3 regions of the Streptomyces sp. NPDC058525 genome follow, and region 2 is predicted to be linked to each of the others. Evidence: riboswitches for the same ligand, from Rfam matches in the RefSeq annotation. Region 2 holds a riboswitch; each other region holds the start of a gene.
The links. Region 2 has a riboswitch for cyclic di-AMP ahead of ACFWP3_RS04630 (M23 family metallopeptidase). Riboswitches for the same ligand answer to the same signal wherever they lie in the genome.

Region 1: linked by a shared signal. The riboswitch ahead of ACFWP3_RS25480 (transglycosylase family protein) and the one ahead of ACFWP3_RS04630 (M23 family metallopeptidase) in region 2 are both predicted to bind cyclic di-AMP.
Region 3: linked by a shared signal. The riboswitch ahead of ACFWP3_RS28325 (peptidoglycan DD-metalloendopeptidase family protein) and the one ahead of ACFWP3_RS04630 (M23 family metallopeptidase) in region 2 are both predicted to bind cyclic di-AMP.

Annotation. Positions count from the first base shown of each region.
Region 1 is NZ_JBHXNP010000059.1:14,194-20,964, reverse strand. It holds gene ACFWP3_RS25485 (transglycosylase family protein) at 67-1,113, shown strand; cyclic di-AMP (ydaO/yuaA leader) riboswitch at 1,390-1,562, shown strand; gene ACFWP3_RS25480 (transglycosylase family protein) at 1,566-2,270, shown strand; gene eno (phosphopyruvate hydratase) at 2,553-3,839, shown strand; gene ACFWP3_RS25470 (septum formation initiator family protein) at 3,930-4,421, shown strand; gene ACFWP3_RS25465 (DUF501 domain-containing protein) at 4,525-5,070, shown strand; gene ACFWP3_RS25460 (exopolyphosphatase) at 5,067-6,008, shown strand; gene ACFWP3_RS25455 (NAD(P)/FAD-dependent oxidoreductase) at 6,445-6,771, shown strand, end outside.
Region 2 is NZ_JBHXNP010000005.1:134,320-141,090, forward strand. It holds gene ACFWP3_RS04620 (M16 family metallopeptidase) at 1-99, shown strand, start outside; gene ACFWP3_RS04625 (M16 family metallopeptidase) at 120-1,487, shown strand; cyclic di-AMP (ydaO/yuaA leader) riboswitch at 1,682-1,841, shown strand; gene ACFWP3_RS04630 (M23 family metallopeptidase) at 1,854-2,651, shown strand; gene ACFWP3_RS04635 (GntR family transcriptional regulator) at 2,854-3,525, shown strand; gene ACFWP3_RS04640 (HPr family phosphocarrier protein) at 3,771-4,052, opposite strand; gene ACFWP3_RS04645 (GNAT family N-acetyltransferase) at 4,237-6,771, shown strand, end outside.
Region 3 is NZ_JBHXNP010000071.1:39,974-46,744, forward strand. It holds gene ACFWP3_RS28315 (MBL fold metallo-hydrolase) at 1-177, opposite strand, end outside; gene ACFWP3_RS28320 (SGNH/GDSL hydrolase family protein) at 292-1,077, opposite strand; gene ACFWP3_RS28325 (peptidoglycan DD-metalloendopeptidase family protein) at 1,241-2,221, opposite strand; cyclic di-AMP (ydaO/yuaA leader) riboswitch at 2,226-2,428, opposite strand; gene ACFWP3_RS28330 (tyrosine-protein phosphatase) at 2,722-3,513, shown strand; gene ACFWP3_RS28335 (aspartate aminotransferase family protein) at 3,550-4,971, opposite strand; gene hpnH (adenosyl-hopene transferase HpnH) at 4,968-5,999, opposite strand; gene ACFWP3_RS28345 (1-hydroxy-2-methyl-2-butenyl 4-diphosphate reductase) at 6,005-6,667, opposite strand; gene shc (squalene--hopene cyclase) at 6,667-6,771, opposite strand, start outside.

The DNA of each region.
Region 1 (6,771 bases), on a different contig from region 2:
GTGACAATCGTTCGAAGGCCGCTAGGTTCTGCCGTTACCCCGCCGTTATGCGAAAGGTGCAGCATCATGCGTTCCGGGAACGGCCGCCACAGACGCCCCCGCCAGGTGCCCGCGATAGTCGTCACCGCCGGAGTCACAGGCTCCGCGCTGGCACTGCCGCTGCTCGCCGCCACCAACGCCAGTGCGGCCGACACGTCCACGTGGGACAAGGTCGCCGAGTGCGAGAGTGGCGGCGCCTGGAGCGCGAACTTCGGCAGCGGCCAGTACGGCGGCCTGCAGTTCACCCAGGAGCAGTGGAGCAACGCCGGCGGACTCGACTTCGCCGCGCGGGCCGACCTGGCGAGCCGTTCCCAGCAGATCGCCGTGGCCGAGCGGGTGCTGGCCTCCCAGGGCCCGCAGGCCTGGCCGCTGTGCGCGGCCTCGGCCGGGCTGGACGGCCAGGGCCCCGCCGCCGAGGTCGACCCCGGCCTGCCGGGCGGATCCCAGGCCGGCACCGCGCCGTCCCGCCCGGACCACAGCGTGCCCACCACCGGGGCCGGCAAGCCGTCCACGGACTTCGGCGCTCCCACACAGCCCGCGCCGAGCCCGTCCTTCGCGCTCCCCGACGGCCCGCTCGCGCCCTCCCTCGGACTGCCCGTCATGCCCTCGCCGGACGACCCGTCCACGGCGCCCGCCCCGGTGGAGCCCACCGAGCCGACCGCCCCCGTGAGCCCCGACGCGCCCACCACGCCGCCCACCACGCCGCCCGTCACCCCGCCGACCACCCCGGGCCAGCCCCCGGTCACCGGCGCCCCCGTGACCCCGGCCGACCCGACGGCCCCGGCCGCCCCCGGAACCCCCGAGGCCTCGCCCGACCCCACCGCGCCTCCCGTGACCGCCCCCGAGGGCAGCGGCAAGCACCGCGGTGCGCCCGCGCTCGAGGCCCCCGGCCCGTCTGACACCCCGTCGGAGCCCACGTACACCGTCAAGGCGGGCGACAGCCTGACCGCCATCGCGGACGCCAAGGGGCTCAAGGGCGGCTGGAACGCCCTCTACGAGGCCAACGAGCAGGTCATCGGCGAGGATGCCGATCTGATCAAGCCCGGTCAGAACCTGGATCTAACTGCCGAATAAGGGCACTTCGGGCGGCCGGAAAGAGCTGATTGTCCGTTTTCTGTAAGTGAGACATGTGTCTCTTCCGGTCAACTGGCGTGTCCCACCCGGGGGCTGCCGCAAACCCCGCCCTCACCTGCGCAAACACCCGTACGAGGAGCGCAAGTAGGGCCCGTTTCTCCCCGATGCCGCTCGTTGAACATCGGGGAGAGACCTGTCTACCTTCTGAATCGCTCGCCACCGCGAGCTCCTTCGACCGCATCGCCGAATCCTGCCGGCGGACGGGGGGAACAGTCGTCGCGTCAAGCGCCGAAGGCAGGAGCGGGGGAACCAAGGTAGGCGCCGGGAGCGGCCGTTGAGAGACGGTCACGCCACCGGCTAGGGGTTAAGACGTGCGCTAGGTCGCACGGCCGGGCAACTCACTCGCCCGAACCCGACAGCTCACCTCGTAGGCGTCGGTGAGGAGAAACTCCATGCTGCTTTCCGGCAAGGGCAAGCACCGCCGCGGTACCGCCATTGAGCGGACGGCACGCCTCGTCACGCTCGCCGGTGTCGCCGGTGTGGCCGTCGCCGCTCCCCTGATGGCCGCGGGCACCGCCAGCGCCGCCACCGCGTCCGAGTGGGACAAGGTCGCGCAGTGCGAGTCCGGTGGCAACTGGGCCATCAACACGGGCAACGGCTACTACGGCGGACTGCAGTTCTCGTCCTCCACCTGGGCCGCGTTCGGTGGCAAGTCGTACGCCCCGCAGGCCAACCAGGCCTCGAAGGCCCAGCAGATAGCCGTCGCGGAGAAGGTCCTCAAGGGCCAGGGCAAGGGCGCCTGGCCGCACTGCGGCAAGGGCCTGTCGAACTCCTCCTACACCGGCGGCGGCGCGACCGAGGCCGCCCCCAAGCAGGAGAAGAAGACCGAGCCCAAGAAGACCCAGCCGAAGAAGACCGAGCCGAAGAAGACGGAGCCGAAGCGCGCCGAGGCCCCGGTCACCCGCTCCGAGCGCACCGAGACCCCGGCCCCGAAGACCGGCAACGGCTCGTACGAGGTGAAGTCCGGCGACACCCTGGGCACCATCGCCGAGGCGAACGGCGTGCAGGGCGGCTGGCAGAAGCTGTTCGAGCTGAACAAGGACATCGTCTCGGACGCCGACCTGATCTTCCCGGGTCAGAAGCTGAAGCTCAGCTGAACACTGCGGCAATAGCCGCGGCATCGCAGAGCAACAGGCAGCACCACGCACCACCACACCGCCCGGCGCGTCTCCCCCCACGCGCCGGGCGGTGGCGCGTGCGCGGGCGCAACCGTGATGATCAAGAGTCCTATGTCCCGGAAGAGGGGTATTCGGACCCTTTTTCGTCCCAGGACCCGAGCGGTCGGCGGGCCCAGTGCCCGGAGCCGGTTAGGCTCTAGGCGGCAAGGCCATCCCACGGCCTGATGCCACCGCACATCCAGCGTCACATCCCAGAAGGAGATGCTCGTGCCGTCCATCGACGTCGTCGTAGCCCGGGAAATCCTGGACTCCCGAGGCAACCCCACGGTCGAGGTCGAGGTGGGCCTCGACGATGGCAGCACCGGCCGTGCTGCAGTTCCGTCCGGCGCCTCCACCGGTGCCTTCGAGGCCATCGAGCTCCGTGACGGTGACCCCAACCGTTACATGGGCAAGGGTGTCGAGAAGGCCGTCCTCGCCGTCATCGAGCAGATCGGCCCGGAGCTCGTCGGCTACGACGCCACCGAGCAGCGCCTGATCGACCAGGCCATGTTCGACCTGGACGCCACCGACAACAAGGGCTCGCTCGGCGCCAACGCCATCCTCGGCGTGTCCCTCGCCGTCGCGCACGCCGCGTCCGAGGCCTCGGACCTGCCGCTCTTCCGCTACCTCGGCGGCCCGAACGCGCACCTGCTGCCCGTTCCGATGATGAACATCCTCAACGGCGGGTCGCACGCCGACTCCAACGTGGACATCCAGGAGTTCATGATCGCCCCGATCGGCGCGGAGTCCTTCTCCGAGGCGCTGCGCTGGGGTGCGGAGGTCTACCACACCCTCAAGAAGGTCCTGCACACCAAGGGCCTGTCCACCGGTCTCGGTGACGAGGGCGGCTTCGCCCCGAACCTGGAGTCCAACCGCGCCGCGCTCGACCTCATCGTCGAGGCCATCAAGCAGGCCGGCTACACCCCGGGCAAGGACATCGCGCTCGCGCTCGACGTCGCCGCGTCCGAGTTCTACAAGGACGGCAAGTACGAGTTCGAGGGCCAGTCCCGCTCGGCCGCCGAGATGACCGAGTACTACGAGGAGCTCGTCTCCGCGTACCCGCTCGTCTCCATCGAGGACCCGCTGTACGAGGACGACTGGGCCGGCTGGAAGGTCATCACCGACCGCCTCGGCGCCAAGGTCCAGATCGTCGGCGACGACCTCTTCGTCACCAACCCGGAGCGCCTGGCCCGCGGCATCGAGGAGGGCTCCGCGAACGCCCTGCTCGTGAAGGTGAACCAGATCGGTTCGCTGACCGAGACCCTCGACGCCGTCGAGATGGCCCAGCGCAACGGCTTCAAGTGCATGATGTCGCACCGCTCCGGCGAGACCGAGGACGTCACCATCGCCGACCTCGCCGTCGCCGTGAACTGCGGTCAGATCAAGACCGGCGCCCCGGCCCGCTCGGACCGCGTCGCCAAGTACAACCAGCTGCTGCGCATCGAGGAGATCCTCGACGACGCCGCGGTGTACGCGGGCCGCAGCGCGTTCCCCCGCTTCAAGGGCTAACCACGCTCTCGCCTCCGTACGTCCCCGCACTCGGTCCCGTACCGTGTGCGGGGACGTAGTGCGTAGTGCGTACACAGGGGAGGCGGATCAATGGCCGGGAACCGGGATCGGTTCTCCACCTTCTCGACCGCGACCAGGCTCAAGCAGCTCGGCGAGCGGACCGCCGCGCATGTCTACCGCTCGCAGTCGCGCCGCCAGGTCCGCCGCAGCCGGCTCACCGGCCGCGCCGCGCTCCTGGTGCTCGTCCTCTGTACCCTGGTCGTCGCCCTCGCGTATCCGATGCGCCAGTACGTGTCCCAGCGCTCGGAGATCGCGGAGCAGCAGCGGGCCGCGGCCGCCGCGCGGGAGCGCCTGGAGCGGCTCCGCGACGAGAAGGCCCGCTGGCAGGACGACGCCTACGCGGAGCAGCAGGCGCGCAAGCACCTGCACTTCCTGCGCCCGGGGGAGATCGGCTACATCATGACCGACCCGGGGGCCCAGGCGGCGGCCGAGCGGCACCGGACCGGCCAGGCCGGCTCCGACCGCCCCTGGTACTCCAACGTGTGGGACGGAGTGGACAAGGCCGACCGCCCCGGCGACTGAGCCGGTCCGCACCCGTACCGCACCGCATCCGTACCGCACACCGCACCGCACCGCATCCGTACCGCAGTACCCATCCACGAGAACGAAGAGACTTCCTCCAGGCATGCAGACGCCCCCGCCCCAGACCGACCGGACCGAGCCGACCGACGCGGACATCGAGGCGTTCGAGCAGCAGCTCGGCCGCCCGCCGCGCGGGCTGCGCGCCATCGCCCACCGCTGCCCCTGCGGTCAGCCGGACGTGGTCGAGACCGCGCCGCGGCTCCCCGACGGCACCCCCTTCCCGACGCTGTACTACCTGACGTGCCCGCGCGCGGCCTCCGCGATCGGCACGCTGGAGGCCAACGGCGTGATGAAGGAGATGCAGGCCCGGCTCGGCGAGGACCCCGAGCTCGCCGCCGCCTACCAGGCCGCGCACGAGGACTACATCCGGCGCCGCGACGCCATCGAGGTGCTCCAGGGCTTCCCCAGCGCCGGCGGCATGCCGGACCGGGTCAAGTGCCTGCACGTGCTGGTCGGCCACTCGCTGGCGGCGGGCCCGGGCGTGAACCCGCTCGGCGACGAGGCCATCGCGATGTTGCCGGAGTGGTGGGCCAAGGGCGCCTGCGTCACCCCGTGCGGCGGCAAGGCGGACGAGGAGCCCTCGGCGTGACCCGGGTCGCGGCCGTCGACTGCGGCACGAACTCCATCCGCCTCCTGGTCGCCGACTGCGACACCGCCACCGGTGAGCTGACCGAGCTGGACCGGCGGATGACGGTAGTCCGCCTCGGCCAGGGAGTGGACAAGACCGGCCGGCTCGCGCCGGAGGCGCTGGAGCGCACCTTCGCGGCCTGCCGGGAGTACGCGGCGGTCATCAAGGAGCTCGGCGCGGAGAAGATCCGCTTCGTGGCGACCTCGGCCTCCCGGGACGCGGAGAACCGCGCCGACTTCGTCCGGGGCGTCCTGGACATCCTGGGCGTCGAGCCCGAGGTGATCTCCGGGGAGCAGGAGGCGGAGTTCTCCTTCACCGGCGCCACCAAGGAGCTCGTCGCCCACGAGCACCTGGAGCGGCCGTTCCTGGTGGTGGACATCGGCGGCGGCTCGACCGAGTTCGTAGTCGGCGACGAGCACGTGCGCGCGGCCCGCTCGGTGGACGTGGGCTGCGTCCGGATGACCGAGCGCCACCTGGTGGTGGACGGGGTCGTCAGCGATCCGCCGACCGAGGCGCAGGTGGCCGCCATACGGGCCGACATCGAGGCGGCGCTGGACCTGGCCGCCGAGACGGTCCCGCTGGCCGAGGCCCGCACCCTGGTGGGCCTGGCCGGCTCGGTGACCACGGTCGCCGGGATCGCCCTCGGCCTGCCGGAGTACGTCTCCTCGCGGATCCACCACTCCCGGATCGGCTACGAGCAGGTCCGCGAGATCAGCGAGCGCATGCTGACCTCGACCCACGCCGAGCGCGCGGCGATCCCCGTGATGCACCCGGGCCGGGTGGACGTGATCGGCGCCGGAGCCCTGGTCCTGCTGGCGATCATGGAGCGCACCGGCGCCTCGGAGGTCGTCGTCTCGGAGCACGACATCCTCGACGGCATCGCCTGGTCCGCTGCCTGAACGGCGGGTGCGCGAGGGGCCGTAGAGGTCTCGGGAGGGGCCCGGAAGGGCCCCGGGAGGGGCCCGAGAGGGTCTTTGGTCCCGTGATCCACACGAACTTCGTGAAGTTCTTCACAAGGAAAAGGGGCCTGTCGGGCCGACGGATGGGCCTTTCGGGCCCCTCCCGAGGCCCGCAGGCCCCTTTTCGCGGCCGTTCGTGCGATCGGCGGACGCGACGGGTCCCGCGTCGGAGGTATGGACGAAGCCCTGTGGTCCAGTCCGGTTGAGGGCCTGGAGGCCAGTTCAGGACGGGTGAACAACGACTCCCGTTACACCGTGGTTCCCGTTGCGCGCCATGACCTCCGTCACGTGGGCGGCGGAGTGTAGCAGAGGCCTTCGGTCACCTTGTGAAGGGGCTCACGAGCGACACCCCATCGGGTGCTGGATACTCGTTCACATGAGCACCACGGAGCGTCCCAGGATCCTCGTTGTAGGAGGTGGGTACGTAGGCCTGTACGCAGCCAAGCGCATCATGAAGAAGATGCGTTACGGCGAGGCGACCGTCACGGTCGTCGACCCGCGCTCGTACATGACCTACCAGCCCTTCCTCCCCGAAGTGGCCGCAGGCAGCATCTCGCCTCGGCACGTCGTCGTCCCGCTGCGACGCGTGCTGCCCAAGGCAGAGGTACTCACCGGCCGGGTCACCAGCATCGACCAGGACCGCAAGGTCGCCGTCGTCACGCCGCTGGTCGGCGAGGCGTACGAGCTGCCCTTCGACTACCTG
Region 2 (6,771 bases):
CTGCGCCCGGACAACCGCGCGGTGCTGGTCTACGAGCCGCTGGCCGGCTCCGACGAGTCCGCCGGGAACGACGACGAGAACGAGGGGGCGGAGCAGTGAGCGACACCGCAGCCGTCACGATGACCTTCCACCCGCGCCCGCAGGCCGGGGAGCCGCAGCCGTGGGCCTTCCCGGCCCCCGACCGCTCGGTGCTGTCCAACGGCCTGACCCTGCTGCGCTGCCACCGGCCGGGCCAGCAGGTGATCGCGGTCGAGGTCAACCTCGCCGCCCCGCTGGACGCCGAGCCCGAGGGCCTGGACGGCGTGGCGACCATCATGGCCCGCGCCCTGTCCGAGGGCACCGACAAGCACTCGGCGGAGGAGTTCGCGGCCGAGCTGGAGCGCTGCGGCGCCACCCTCGACGCGCACGCCGACCACCCGGGCCTTCGGGTCTCCCTGGAGGTCCCGGCCTCCCGGCTGCCCAAGGCGCTCGGCCTGCTCGCCGAGGCCCTGCGCGCGCCGGCCTTCGCCGACTCCGAGGTCGACCGGCTGGTGCGCAACCGGCTCGACGAGATCCCGCACGAGCTGGCCAACCCGCAGCGCCGCGCCGCCAAGCAGCTCTCCAAGGAGCTCTTCCCGGCGAGCCTGCGCATGTCGCGTCCGCGCCAGGGCACCGAGGAGACGGTCGCCCGGATCGACTCCTCGGCCGTACGGGCCTTCTTCGAGGCCCACGTGCGCCCCGCCACGGCCACCGCGGTCGTCGTCGGCGACCTGACCGGCATCGACCTGGACGCGGTCCTCGCCGACACCCTGGGCGCCTGGACGGGCAACACCGCCGAGCCCCTCCCGGTGCCCCCGGTGACCGCCGACGACACGGGCCGCGTGGTCATCGTGGACCGGCCCGGCGCGGTCCAGACGCAGCTGCTGATCGGCCGGATCGGGCCGGACCGGCACGACCGGGTCTGGGCGGCCCAGGTGCTCGGCACGTACTGCCTGGGCGGCACCCTGACCTCCCGCCTGGACAAGGTGCTGCGCGAGGAGAAGGGGTACACGTACGGCGTGCGCGCCTTCGGCCAGGTGCTGCGCTCCACGGCCGACGGGCGGGGCGCCTCGATGCTCGCCATCAGCGGCTCGGTGGACACCCCGAACACCGCGCCGGCCCTCGAGGACCTGTGGAAGGTGCTGCGCACCCTCGCGGAGGGCGGTCTGACCGACACCGAACGGGACGTGGCGGTGCAGAACTTGGTGGGCGTGGCCCCGCTCAAGTTCGAGACGGCGGCCTCGGTCGCGGGCACGCTGGCCGACCAGGTGGAGCAGGAGCTGCCGGACGACTACCAGGCGCAGTTGTACGCGCAGCTGGCCGAGACGGGCACGGTGGAGGCCACTTCGGCGGTCGTGAAGGCCTTCCCGGCCGACCGCCTGGTCACGGTGCTCGTGGGTGACGCGGCGCAGATCGAGGAGCCGGTGCGGGCCTTGGGGATCGGCGCCGTGAGCGTCGTCACCAACTGACCCCGACCGGCGGTACGAAGAGGGCCTCTGGCGGACATGTCCGCCGGAGGCCCTTTTGTCCGTTTAGTGGAGAGGTTGCTTTTATGTGGTGTGGCGTACGCAACAAAAAGGCGCGTCTGTTTGGTGATTGACGGATGATCCGCCTAGCGTCACCTGTGCTGTCCGTCAGTTGTACCCGCCGCATCCGCGGCACCGGACAGCGATCGCCGAGTCCCCGTCAGGCGCGAGCCTGGGGAGCCGGGGACCCACATCAGTCCCTGGGGTGAATCGGACCGCCTCGCAAGAGGAGGCCCGTAGGAGACCTTCCTGCTCCGAACCCGTCAGCTAACCCGGTAGGCGAGAGGGAAGGAAAGGATCAGCCCCTTCATGGCGTTTGGCAGTCGTGCCGCCGGTAAGCACCGTGGTTCCAGCCGTTTGAGCCGCAAGACCGCCGGCTACGCCGGCATAGCCGCCCTCGCCACCACTGGTGTCGTCGGCTCCTTCGCCGCTCCGGCCTTCGCCGCGGACAACAGTGACCACCACTCCACCTCGGACAACGCGCTCGGCGCGGTCGTCGTCTCCGAGGACCTCGCGGGTGACATCGAGGACCAGGCCGCGTCCCAGCAGCGCGCCGCCGAGCACGCCGCCGCCAAGGCGCAGGCCGAGGCCGACGCGAAGCAGCGGGCCGCCGAGGCCAAGCGCCTCGCCGAGGCCAAGGCGAAGGCCGAGCGCGAGGCCGCCGAGCGCGCCGCCCGCGAGGAGGAGCGCAAGCGCCTCAACACCTTCGTCTCCCCGCTCGACAGCTCGTACGTCAGCACGCAGTACAAGGCGGGCGGCGGCATGTGGTCCTCCGGCAGCCACACCGGCATCGACTTCCACGCCGCCTCCGGCACCTCCGTCCAGGCGGTGGGCGTCGGTGTCGTGGTCGAGGCCGGCTGGGGCGGCGCGTACGGCAACAACGTCGTGATCAAGCACAACGACGGTACGTACACCCAGTACGGGCACATGTCCTCGCTGAGCGTCTCCGTCGGCCAGCAGGTCACCCCCGGCCAGCAGATCGGCCTCTCGGGCTCCACGGGCAACTCCAGCGGCCCGCACCTGCACTTCGAGGCCCGCACCGGTGCCGACTACGGCTCGGACATCGACCCGATCGCGTACCTGCGCTCGCACGGCGTCAGCCTCTGACCCGCACCCCACCGCTTCACCGAAGGCCCCGGCTCCCCGAGCCGGGGCCTTCGTGCTGCCCGCCCGATACATGTTCGTCATTTCCGGCGGCTCTCTGAAATTATCGTGTGTTGCAATAGAGTCGCAGTGCGCGCATGGACGTCACGGATATGCGCGGCTTTTGGCGTGGCAGTCGAAAATCGGAGATGGCGGAGGTCCGGTCTTGCGTATTCCCGCGCACGCGGTATGCACAGCGATCCGCGACGACATCGTCTCCGGGGTCTTCGAGCCGGGCGGCAGGCTGACCGAGGAGGTGCTGGCCCGGCGGTACGGGGTCTCGCGGGTCCCGGTCCGCGAGGCGCTGCGGACCCTGGAGTCCGAGGGGTTCGTGACCACGCGGCGGCACGCGGGCGCCTGCGTGGCCGAGCCGACCGAGCAGGAGGCCGCCGACCTCCTCGAGCTGCGGATGCTGCTGGAGCCCCTGGCGGCCGCCAGGGCGGCCCGGCGGCGCACCGAGGGCCACCTCAAGGTGCTGCGCGGGCTGGTCAGGCTGGGCCAGGAGCGGGCCAGGCGGGGCCAGGGCGAGGATCTGCGGTCGCTGGGCGGCTGGTTCCACGAGACGCTTGCGCAGGCCTCCGGGAGCCCGGGCCTGATCGCGCTGCTGACGCAGATGCGGCACAAGCTGGCGTGGATGTACGTGGTGGAGGCGCCGGCCCGGCCGGTGGACTCCTGGGCGGAGCACGGGGCGATCGTGGACGCGGTGGCGCGGGGGGACGCGGAGCGGGCGCGGACGCTGGCGGCCGTCCACGCCGACCGGGCGGCGGGCGCGCACCGGCCGCGGCCGACCGTGAGCACTTCGCAACCTGCCGTAAACATGTCGAGCGGCCGTCATTAACAGGAGCCGTATACAAAGGAGCGGTATTCGTGCGCCGCTGCCGGAATTCCGGTTGGCGTGAATTCGGTGTGCCGAAATTCCCGCGGGATGAATTCCGGCCGGTTGAATTCCGCTGCCCGAACGCGAAAGCCCGAACGCGAAAGCCGCGGCCCCCGGATGGCGGGGCCGCGGCTTTCGCGTGTGGACCGGGCGGGCCTGTGGGCCGTAGCGGTCGCGGGGGCGACGGAGGTGTCGAACCCGAAGGGTCAGACGGTCTCGGGGAGCTCTTCGAGGCCCTCGGCGACCAGCTTCGCGAGGCGGTCGAGCGCCACCTCGGCGCCCTCCGCGTCGGACGCGAGGACGATCTCCTCGCCGCCCTGGGCGCCGAGGCCCAGAACCGCCAGCATGGAGGCGGCGTTGACGGGGTCGCCGCCGGACTTCGCGATGGTCACCGGGACGCCGGAAGCGGTCGTCGCACGGACGAAGATCGAGGCGGGACGAGCGTGCAGGCCCTCGGCCCAGCCGACGTTGACGCGGCGCTCTGCCATGGTGATGCCCTTCAGGTTCTTACGGTTGTCTAGACCAGTCTCTCACGACGTCCGGAATGCTCGGACCGACCTTCGGCCCGAATCCTCCGCCGTTCGACCTTCCCCAGCTTGCATCGTTTTGCCCTAGTGTGCCTGATGCGCCGCGCGCAGGCTGCCAGGCGGTTTCCGGCCGTAAGGTAGGCCCATGACCACCGAGTCGGACCCTTCGTACCCGGCCCACTGGGAGGCGGACGTCGTCCTGCGCGACGGCTGGACCGCCCGGATCAGGCCGATCACCCCGGACGACGCGGGCCGGCTGGTCAGCTTCTACGAGCAGGTCTCCGACGAGTCGAAGTACTACCGCTTCTTCGCCCCCTACCCCCGGCTCTCCGACCGCGACGTGCACCGCTTCACGCACCACGACTACGTGGACCGCGTCGGCCTCGCGGCGACCATCGGCGGGGAGTTCATCGGCACCGTCCGCTACGACCGCATCGGCGCCGACGGCCGGCCCGCGTCGGGCCCCTCCGACGAGGCCGAGGTCGCCTTCCTCGTCCAGGACGCCCACCAGGGCCGCGGGGTGGCCTCCGCCCTCCTCGAACACATCGGCGCGGTGGCCCGGGAGCGCGGCATCCGCCGGTTCGCCGCCGAGGTGCTGCCCGCCAACACCAAAATGATCAAGGTGTTCACGGACGTCGGCTACCAGCAGAAGCGGAGCTTCGAGGACGGCTCCGTCCACCTCACCCTCGACCTCGAACCCACCGCCGAATCCCTCGCCGTGCAGCGCGCCCGTGAACAGCGCGCCGAGGCCCGCTCGGTGCAGCGGCTGCTCGCCCCCGGCTCGGTCGCGGTGATCGGAGTCAGCCGCTCCGGTGCGGGGGTGGGGGCCGCCGCCCTGCGCACCCTGCGCGACAGCGGCTTCCACGGCCACCTCTACGCGGTCAACGAGGCGGTCGCGCTCGACCTGCTCGAGGGCGTACGGGCCTACCGCACCGTCGACGCCATCGGCGCCCCCGTCGACCTCGCGGTGATCGCCGTTCCGGCGGACCGGGTCCCCGAGGCCGTGGCCGCCTGCGGCGAACACGGCGTCCAGGGGCTCGTCGTGCTGTCCGCCGGGTACGGGGAGAGCGGCCCGGCCGGCCTCGCCCGCCAGCGCGAACTCGTGAAGCAGGTGCGCTCGTACGGAATGCGCCTGATCGGGCCCAACGCCTACGGGGTGATCAACACCGCGCCGGACGTGGAGCTCAACGCCTCGCTGACGCCCGCGCCGATGCCGATGCGCGGCCGGACCGGCCTGTTCACGCAGTCCGGTGCGATCGGCATCGCCCTGCTCTCCGCCCTCGTGCGCCGGGGCGAGGGGCTGTCCTCGTTCGTCTCCGCGGGGAACCGGGCCGACGTCTCCGGCAACGACATCCTCCAGTACTGGTACGACGACGAGGCGACCGACGTCGCGCTGCTCTACCTGGAAACCCTCGGCAACCCGCGCAAGTTCACCCGCCTCGCCCGCCGGACGGCGGCCGCCAAGCCGGTGGTCGTCGCCAGGGGCGGCCGCCACACCCCCGCCGGACACGTGGTCCCGGGCACCCGGCTGCCGGAGGCCACCGTCTCCGACCTGCTGCGGCAGGCCGGCGTGATCCGGGTCGACACGGTGACGGAGCTGGTGGACGCCGGACTGCTGCTGGCCTCGCAGCCGCTGCCCGCCGGACCGCGCGTCGCGATCCTCGGGAACTCCGAGTCCCTCGGAGTCCTGACCTACGACGCCTGCCTGACCCAGGGCCTGCGGCCGCTGCCGCCGCTCGACCTGACCACCGCGGCCACGCCCGAGGACTTCCGTACGGAGCTGGCCGCGGCGCTGGCCTCCGACGCGAACGACGCGGTCGTGATCACCGCGATCCCCTGGGTGAACGAGCAGGCCCCGGTGGACGACCTGGCCGCGGCCCTGCGCTCCGCGGTCGCCGGGCATCCCGGCAAGCCGGTGGCGGTCGTCCACGTGGAACTGGGCGAGCTGGCCGAGGCCCTGGCGGCTCCGCCGGCCTCCGCCGCGGGCGCCGTGGGCGCCGTGGCGGAGGCCGCCGGTCCGCGAACGCCGGACGGGCCGCCGGACACGCCGCCGCAGGGCGACCCGGCCGCGCGGACTTCCGGCGGGCAGGCTTCCGCCCCGCCGGCTCCGGCCCGACCGGCTTCCGTCCCGCCGGTCTCGGCCCCGCCGGTTTCCGAGGCGCCCGGCCCGGCCGAGCCGCGGCCCGGCGGGAGGATCCCGAGCTATCCCGCCGCCGAGCGGGCCGTGAAGGCGCTCGCCGAAGCCGTCCGCTACGGGCAGTGGCGGCGGGCCAACGCCGAGGCCGGGCACGTGCCCGAGTACGAGGACATCGACGAGCCCGGGGCCGCCGCCCAGCTGGCCGGGCTGCTGGCCGACGTCGACGGCGGAGCCGTGCTCACCCTGGCCGAGTGGGACGCCCGCGAGCTGCTCGCGCGCTACGGGATCCGCGTCCTGCCCGCCCTGCCCGCCCCCAGCCCCGACGCGGCGGCCCGCGCCGCCGCGATCCTCGGCTACCCGGTCGCCCTCAAGACCACCGCTCCGCACCTGCGCCACCGGGCGGACCTGGGCGGCGTACGGCTCGATCTCAGGAACGAGTCCGAGCTGCGCTCCTCGTACGAGGACCTCACCGGGCTGCTCGGCAAGCCGGCGGAGCTCCAGCCGGTGGTCCAGTCGATGGTGCCCCGCGGCGTCGACACCGTC
Region 3 (6,771 bases), on a different contig from region 2:
CATCGACCCCGAGGGCCTGGTCCGGGCACCGAGCGGGTTCTGGAAGACGCCGTCGGCGAAGTTCGGCGAACGGTGGATCCGCTCAAGCCGTGCGCCGGACGGGTCGGCGCCGAAGGCCTCGGGCCGCAGGGCACGCAACCGCGGACGCAGGGGACGCGGGGGACGGGAGCCGGTCAAGGCGCCTCCTGGGGGGATGGGGTCGGGACGGTCGTCGGTCTACGACCATCCCAACGCACACATACACCGAAGGATTCCGCTTACGGCGCTCGTCCCCCGTCTGCTGCCCCTCCCCTACAGGGGCAGCAGGTCCGGGCGCTTCGCCTCGACGTGGTCCCCGGAGGACTCGCCGCGCAGCCGCCGCCCGATCCAGGGCACGAGGTGCTCGCGCGCCCACTGGATGTTGTCCCGGGTCACGTCCACCGAGCCGCGCGGCCGCTGCGGCGGCCAGGGCTGGTCCGGGTCGGCGGGCACCTCGAGCCCGAGCACCTGTGCGGCGCGCAGCGCCACCCGCGTGTGCCCCTCGGGCGACAGGTGCAGCCGGTCGGCGTCCCAGGCGCGCCGGTCCTGTACGGACTTCAGCGACCAGAGGTCGAGCACCGGGCAGTCGTAGCGGTCGGCGATGGCGCGCACGTGCGCGCTGTACGTCGCCACCTTGCCCCGGAGGTGCTTGAGGACCGGCACGCCCCGGGTGTCGAAGCCGGTGGTGATCATGACCAGGCCGACGGCCCCGGTGAGGTCGGCGACGGCGGCCTCGAACCGCTCCGCCACGTCGTCGGGGTCGGTGCCGGGCCGGATGATGTCGTTGCCGCCCGCGCAGAAGGTCACGAGGTCCGGCGCGAGCTCCTTGGCCCGCGGTACCTGCTCGGCCACGATCTGGTCGAGGAGCCGGCCGCGCACGGCCAGGTTCGCGTACCGGAAGTCGTGTTCGTCGCGCTGGTCGGCCAGGAGCACGGCGAGCCGGTCCGCCCAGCCGAGATGAGAATCCCCGGGTCCCGGGTCCCCCACGCCCTCGGTGAAGCTGTCCCCGATCGCCGCGTACGAGCCGATGGTCTTGAGTGTCGTCGTCGTCGCTGCCACGGGACGACATCCTTCACCCGCGCACACGACCTACGCCAACGTAAGCAGGGGTTGACGGACCGTGATCTATACCACGCGTGGGATAAGGAATAAGTACACATCAGGCCGGGACCCCCCTCGGGTCCCGGCCTGACGCGTGTCCGTGCTCCGGCGGCTGCTGCCGTCAGAGGGTGACGCCCTTCGAGCGGAGGTAGCTCACCGGGTTGACGTCCGAGCCGTAGGACGGGCCGGTGCGGATCTCGAAGTGGAGGTGCGGGCCGGTCGAGTTGCCGGTGGAGCCGGAGAGGCCGATGCGCTGCCCGGCCGTGACGCTCTGGCCGGCCGAGACGGAGAGCGAGGAGAGGTGGGCGTACTGGGAGTACTTGCCGTCCGCGTGCCTGATGACGACCTCGTTGCCGTACGATCCGGCCCAGCCGGCCGAGACCACGGTGCCCGCGCCGACGGCCTTGACGTCGGTGCCCGAGCTCGCGATGAAGTCGACGCCCGTGTGGTAGCCGGAGGACCACATGGCACCCGAGGCCCGGTACTGGGTGGATATCCCACCGCCGACCGGGGCCACGAATCCGGCGGCGCCGGGGGTCTTCGCATCGGTGGAGGAGCCGCCGCCCTGGGGCTTCTGCTTGGGCTGCGGGGCGGGGGCGGGGGCGGCCTGCCCGTCGGAGGAGCCCTCGTCGGCGGACGGGGCGCCGGTCGAGGACCGCTCGGCGGGAGCGGGAGCCGGAGCCGGAGCCGTTTCGGCCGGGGCCGCCGACTTCGCGCCGAGGGTCAGCTTCAGGCCCGGGTGGATCAGGGACGGGTCGGAGCCGACGGCCTCGCGGTTGTCGGCGTACAGCTTCTCCCAGCCGCCGGAGAGGTGGCGCTCCGCGGCGATCTTGGAGAGGTAGTCGCCGGGCACGACCGTGTAGACGGTCGGTGCGGCCTCGGCGGCGGCGGGCGCGGCCTGGAGTGCGACCGGGAGCTGCGGGGCGACGGCGGGGGCCGTGGCCGGGGCCGTGGCCGGAGCGGCGGCCGGAACCGTGGCCGCGTTGGCGCCGGCGGCACCCATGAGGGGCAGCGCGAGAGCGGCACCACCCGTGCCGGCGACGGCGAGACCGCGGGAAAGGGAACGGGACTTGGGACGGCGGTGCTTACCCTTTGCAGGCATGGCGAATTCCTCTCCGTCGCCTGCGAGGTGAGCTGTCGGGTTCGGACTGGAGATGTCCGGACGTACATGAACGTGAACGGAACATGTACGACTTCACCCCAAGCCGTTCCGGAGAAAGATCCGGGACGGCGGCTTACCTGGTTCCCCCGCTCCTGCCGCGCGCGTGAATAGTCGGGTGCGGTTTCCGGGAGGCGGCAGGATTAGGCGGTCCACCCGGATCGATCGCGAAGGTAATCGAGTCCGGCCGCGCGGAACAAGCCATGAATTCCCCGAAGGAATCACCGGGGTGAGGGATCGACGGAATTCCGGTCACCCTCCGTCTATTCCGCACCGTCAACAACCGTCCCGGCCGGGCCATTCGGCTTTAGCGATCAGGCACTCACGGTCACCGTATGATCTGGCTCACGGGGCCGTGCCCGATCTCGCCGCCGGGTATGGCAAGTTGGAGCCAACCAGCTCAATACGGACAAGATGTCCCATGACGAAGCGGAGGAGTTCCTTTGACCCAGCAGATACAGGAGCCGGAACTGTCCGGAGTGCGCAATTTCCGCGATGTGGGTGGATTGTCAACTTCTGACGGACGACGGGTCGGGCCGGGACGACTGTTCCGAAGCGGACATCTCGCACATGCCACCGAAACCGATGCGGAGTTCCTCGCCTCGCTCGGGCTCCACACCATCTTCGACTTCCGCAACGACGCCGACCACGCCCTGGAGGGGCCGGACGTCGTCCTCCCCGGGGTGCGGAACGTCAACATCCCGCTCTCGGACCCGGCCGACGGACGCGAGTTCTGGGCCATGGTCCGCGAGGGCGCGCTCGACCAGCTCCGCTCGGTCCTGGGCGACGGCAAGGCCGCGGCCCGGATGGCGCAGTCGTACCGCACGATCATCCGGCACCGCACGGCCGAGCACAGCCGGGTGGTGCGCGCCCTCGCCGAGGACAGCGTCCCCGCCCTGCTGCACTGCGCGGCCGGCAAGGACCGGGCGGGCCTGTCGGTCGCCGTCGTCCTGCTCGCGCTCGGCGTCGAGCGGGAGGCGATCGTCGCGGACTACCTGGAGTCGAACGCCCCGCACCGCCGCTACCGGGTGCGCCGCAGCAGCGAATCGCAGGAGGCCCGCTCCCCCGAGGTGATGGAGCTCCTCGCCCCGCTCTTCGACGCCCGGGCCGAGTACCTGACGGCGGCCTTCGACACCATCGACGAGCAGTGGGGCGGACGCGAGGGCTACCTCGCGGAGGGTCTCGGGCTCACGCCCGAGACCCTCGCCCGGCTCCGGGACCGGCTGCTGGTCTGACGCCCCGCCCGCCCCACCGCCTGCCGGAGCAGGCCGTCACCGGTTGCCGACGGCCTGCTTCACCAGGGTCCTGCCGAATTCCCACATCAGCCCCGACCCGCCGTGCGCCTCGTCCATGACCTCGCGGAAGGCGCCGACGAACCGGTCGACGTCCCGCTCGTCCACGATCAGCGGCGGGATCAGCTTGATCACCTCCAGGTGGTCCCCGGACACCTGGGTGAGGATCCGGTGCTTCTGCAGCAGCGGCACCACGACCATCTGCGCGAAGAGGCCCTTGCGGGCGGCCTGGAGCATGGCCCACCGGCTGCGCAGCCCCAGCGAGGACGGCCGGCCGAACTCGATGCCGATCATCAGCCCGCGCCCCCGCACCTCGTGCAGCAGCTCGTACTCGTCCACCAGGGCCGCGAGCCGGCCGCGCAGCAGGTCGCCCGTGGCCCGGGCGTGCGCGACGATCTCCTCGTCCTCCATGACCGACAGCACCGCCAGTCCGGCCGCCATCGCCTGGGCGTTGGAGCCGAAGCTGGCGGAGTGCACGAGCACCCGGTCCATGGACGAGTAGACCTTCTTGAAGATCCAGTCCTTCCCCAGGGTCGCGCCGACCGGCACGTAGCCGCCCGAGAGTGCCTTGGCCACGCACACCAGGTCGGGCTCCACGCCCGGCTCGTGCTGGTACGCGTAGAAGTCACCGGTCCGTCCGAGGCCGGTCTGCACCTCGTCCGCGATCAGCAGCGCCTTGTGGCGGTGCAGCAGTTCCTGCGCGGCGGGCAGGAACCCGGGCGGGGCGGCGAGAACGCCCTTGCCCTGGATCGGCTCGACGACGAGGGCCGCCACGTCGCCCTTGCGCAGTTCCCGCTCCAGGGCGCCCAGATCCCCGAGGGCGATCTTCGTATCGGGCAGCAGGGGTGCGAAGCCGTCCCGGAAGCCGCCCTCGCCGTTCACCGAGAGCGAGCCCGTGGTGAGCCCGTGGAAGGCGTGGTCGCAGTAGAGGACCCTGGGCCGGCCGGTGGCGTACCGGGCGAACTTCAGGGCCGTCTCCACCGCCTCGGTGCCGCTGTTGCCGAAGAAGACCCGGTCCAGGTGGGGGCTGTACGAGAGCAGCTTCTCGGCCAGCAGCCCGGGCAGCGGCTGGCAGTCGAAGCGGGTGAGGTCGGCGAGCCCGGCGTCCAGGACGTCGTGCAGGGCCCGGCGGACCACCGGGTGGTGCCGGCCCAGGCCCATCACCCCGAACCCGGCCAGCATGTCGAGGTAGTCGTTGCCCTCGGCGTCCCAGAAGTGGGCGCCCTCGGCCCGCTCGTAGACCTTGTCGAAACCGATGGTGTGCAGCATCCGCGGCAGTTGGTGGTTGAGGTGCCGGGCGTGCAGCTCGTACCGCTCGCCGCCGCGCTCGGCCAGCAGGGCGCCGAGGTCGAAGCCCTTGGCCCGGCCGCCCGCCGCCTCCCCTCCCGGTGGCGGCGTCATGCCGACGCGTCCCGGTTTCCGCCGATCGTCTCCCGCGCCGCGCGCAGGGACTCCTTGAGGGAGCCCATGGTGGCGAGGACGGCGGTGGGCTCGTACCCGCAGTGCGCCATGCAGTTCGCGCAGCGCGGGTCCTTTCCGCGGCCGTACTTGCTCCAGTCGGTGTCGTTGATCAGCTCCCGGTACGTCGGCACGTATCCGTCGCTCATCAGGTAGCAGGGGCGCTGCCAGCCGAAGAGGGAGTAATTCGGAATGGCCCAGGCCGTGCAGGGGAAATCGGCCTTTCCTTCCAGGAAGTCCAGGAAGAGCGGCGAGTGGTTGAGCCGCCACCGCCTGCGGTTGCCGCCCGCGAAGGCCTTCCTGAAGAGTTCGCGGGTCTGTTCGACGCCCAGGAAGTGCTCCTGGTCGGGAGCCTTTTCGTAGGCGTAGGCGGGCGAGATCATCATCTCGTCGACCTGGAGGTCGTCATTGAGGTAGTTGAGCACCTCGATGATCGTCTGCGGGGTGTCCGTGTTGAAGAAGGTGGAGTTGGTGGTGACCCGGAAACCGCGCCTCTTCGCCTCCTTGATGGCCGCGACCGCCTCGTCGAAGACGCCTTCCTTGGCCACCGACTCGTCGTGCCGTTCGCGCAGCCCGTCGATGTGCACGGCGAAGGCGAAATACGGGGACGGGGTGAACTTCTCGATCTTCTTGCGCAGGAGCATCGCGTTGGTGCAGAGGAATACGTACTTCCGCTTCGCTACCAACTGGCGGACGATCTCGTGGATCTGCGGGTGCATCAAGGGCTCGCCGCCCGCGATGGACACCATGGGCGCACCCGACTCCAGCACGGCGCCGACCGCCTGGGCGACCGGCATGCGCTGCTTCAGCACCCCGGCCGGGTGCTGGATCTTCCCGCACCCCTCACAGGCCAGGTTGCACGCGTAGAGCGGTTCCAGCTCGACGATCAGCGGGAACTTCTCACGCTTGCGGAGCTTCTGTTCGAGCAGATACGTCCCGACCCTGATGGTCTGGCGCAGCGGCATGGCCATCTGGCTCACCTCCTGGGGAGCAGCAAAGAACGGTGCCAGTCATAAAACGCGGGCAGTACGGCACGCAGTACGCGGAAGGCCGATATTCCACCGCGGACCGTGCCGATGCGGACGAGCTCATGCTCCGGAGCGTCCACGATCACCCGGACGGCCGCAACCGGGCGTCCTCCCTCCGACGGGGGGCGGCCGCCCCGGGTGGCAGCCCACAGGGTGGCCGCGGACTCCATGTCGACCGCGATGGCGCCGGTGGCGCGCAGCTGCGCGCGCTCCTGGCCGCGGACGACGTGGTCGGATCCGGTCAGTGCGCCGGTGTGCACGGTCCGGCCGGGGGCGGCCCGGGCCAGTGCCTCGGCGAGCAGGGTGGTCCCGGTACAGGCGACCGCCCCCTGCGGGTCCCGGGTCTCGTCGGCGACGACCAGGTCGCCGGGGTGCATGCCGGGCACCAGCCCGGCGCAGAACCCGGTCGCGAGGACGGCGGCCCGCTCCAGCCCGGGCCGCTCCAGCGCCCGGCCGACGGACCGCCCGGCCGCGCGCGGGCCCATGCCGGTGCGCAGCAGGGTGTGGTCGCCGCGGCCCGCGCTGCGCAGCGCCGCCTGCTCGATGCGCAGGGCGCAGGCCACCAGCAGCGGGCCGGGGTCCGCGGCTCCGTCTCCCCGGGCCGCGGACATCAGGATCCCCCGGCGGCCGCGAACGGTTCCCCGTGCAGGTAGCGGCCGAGCGCGGTGAGCGGGAACACCTGCCGGTACAGGTGGTAGTTGATGGAGAAGTCCCA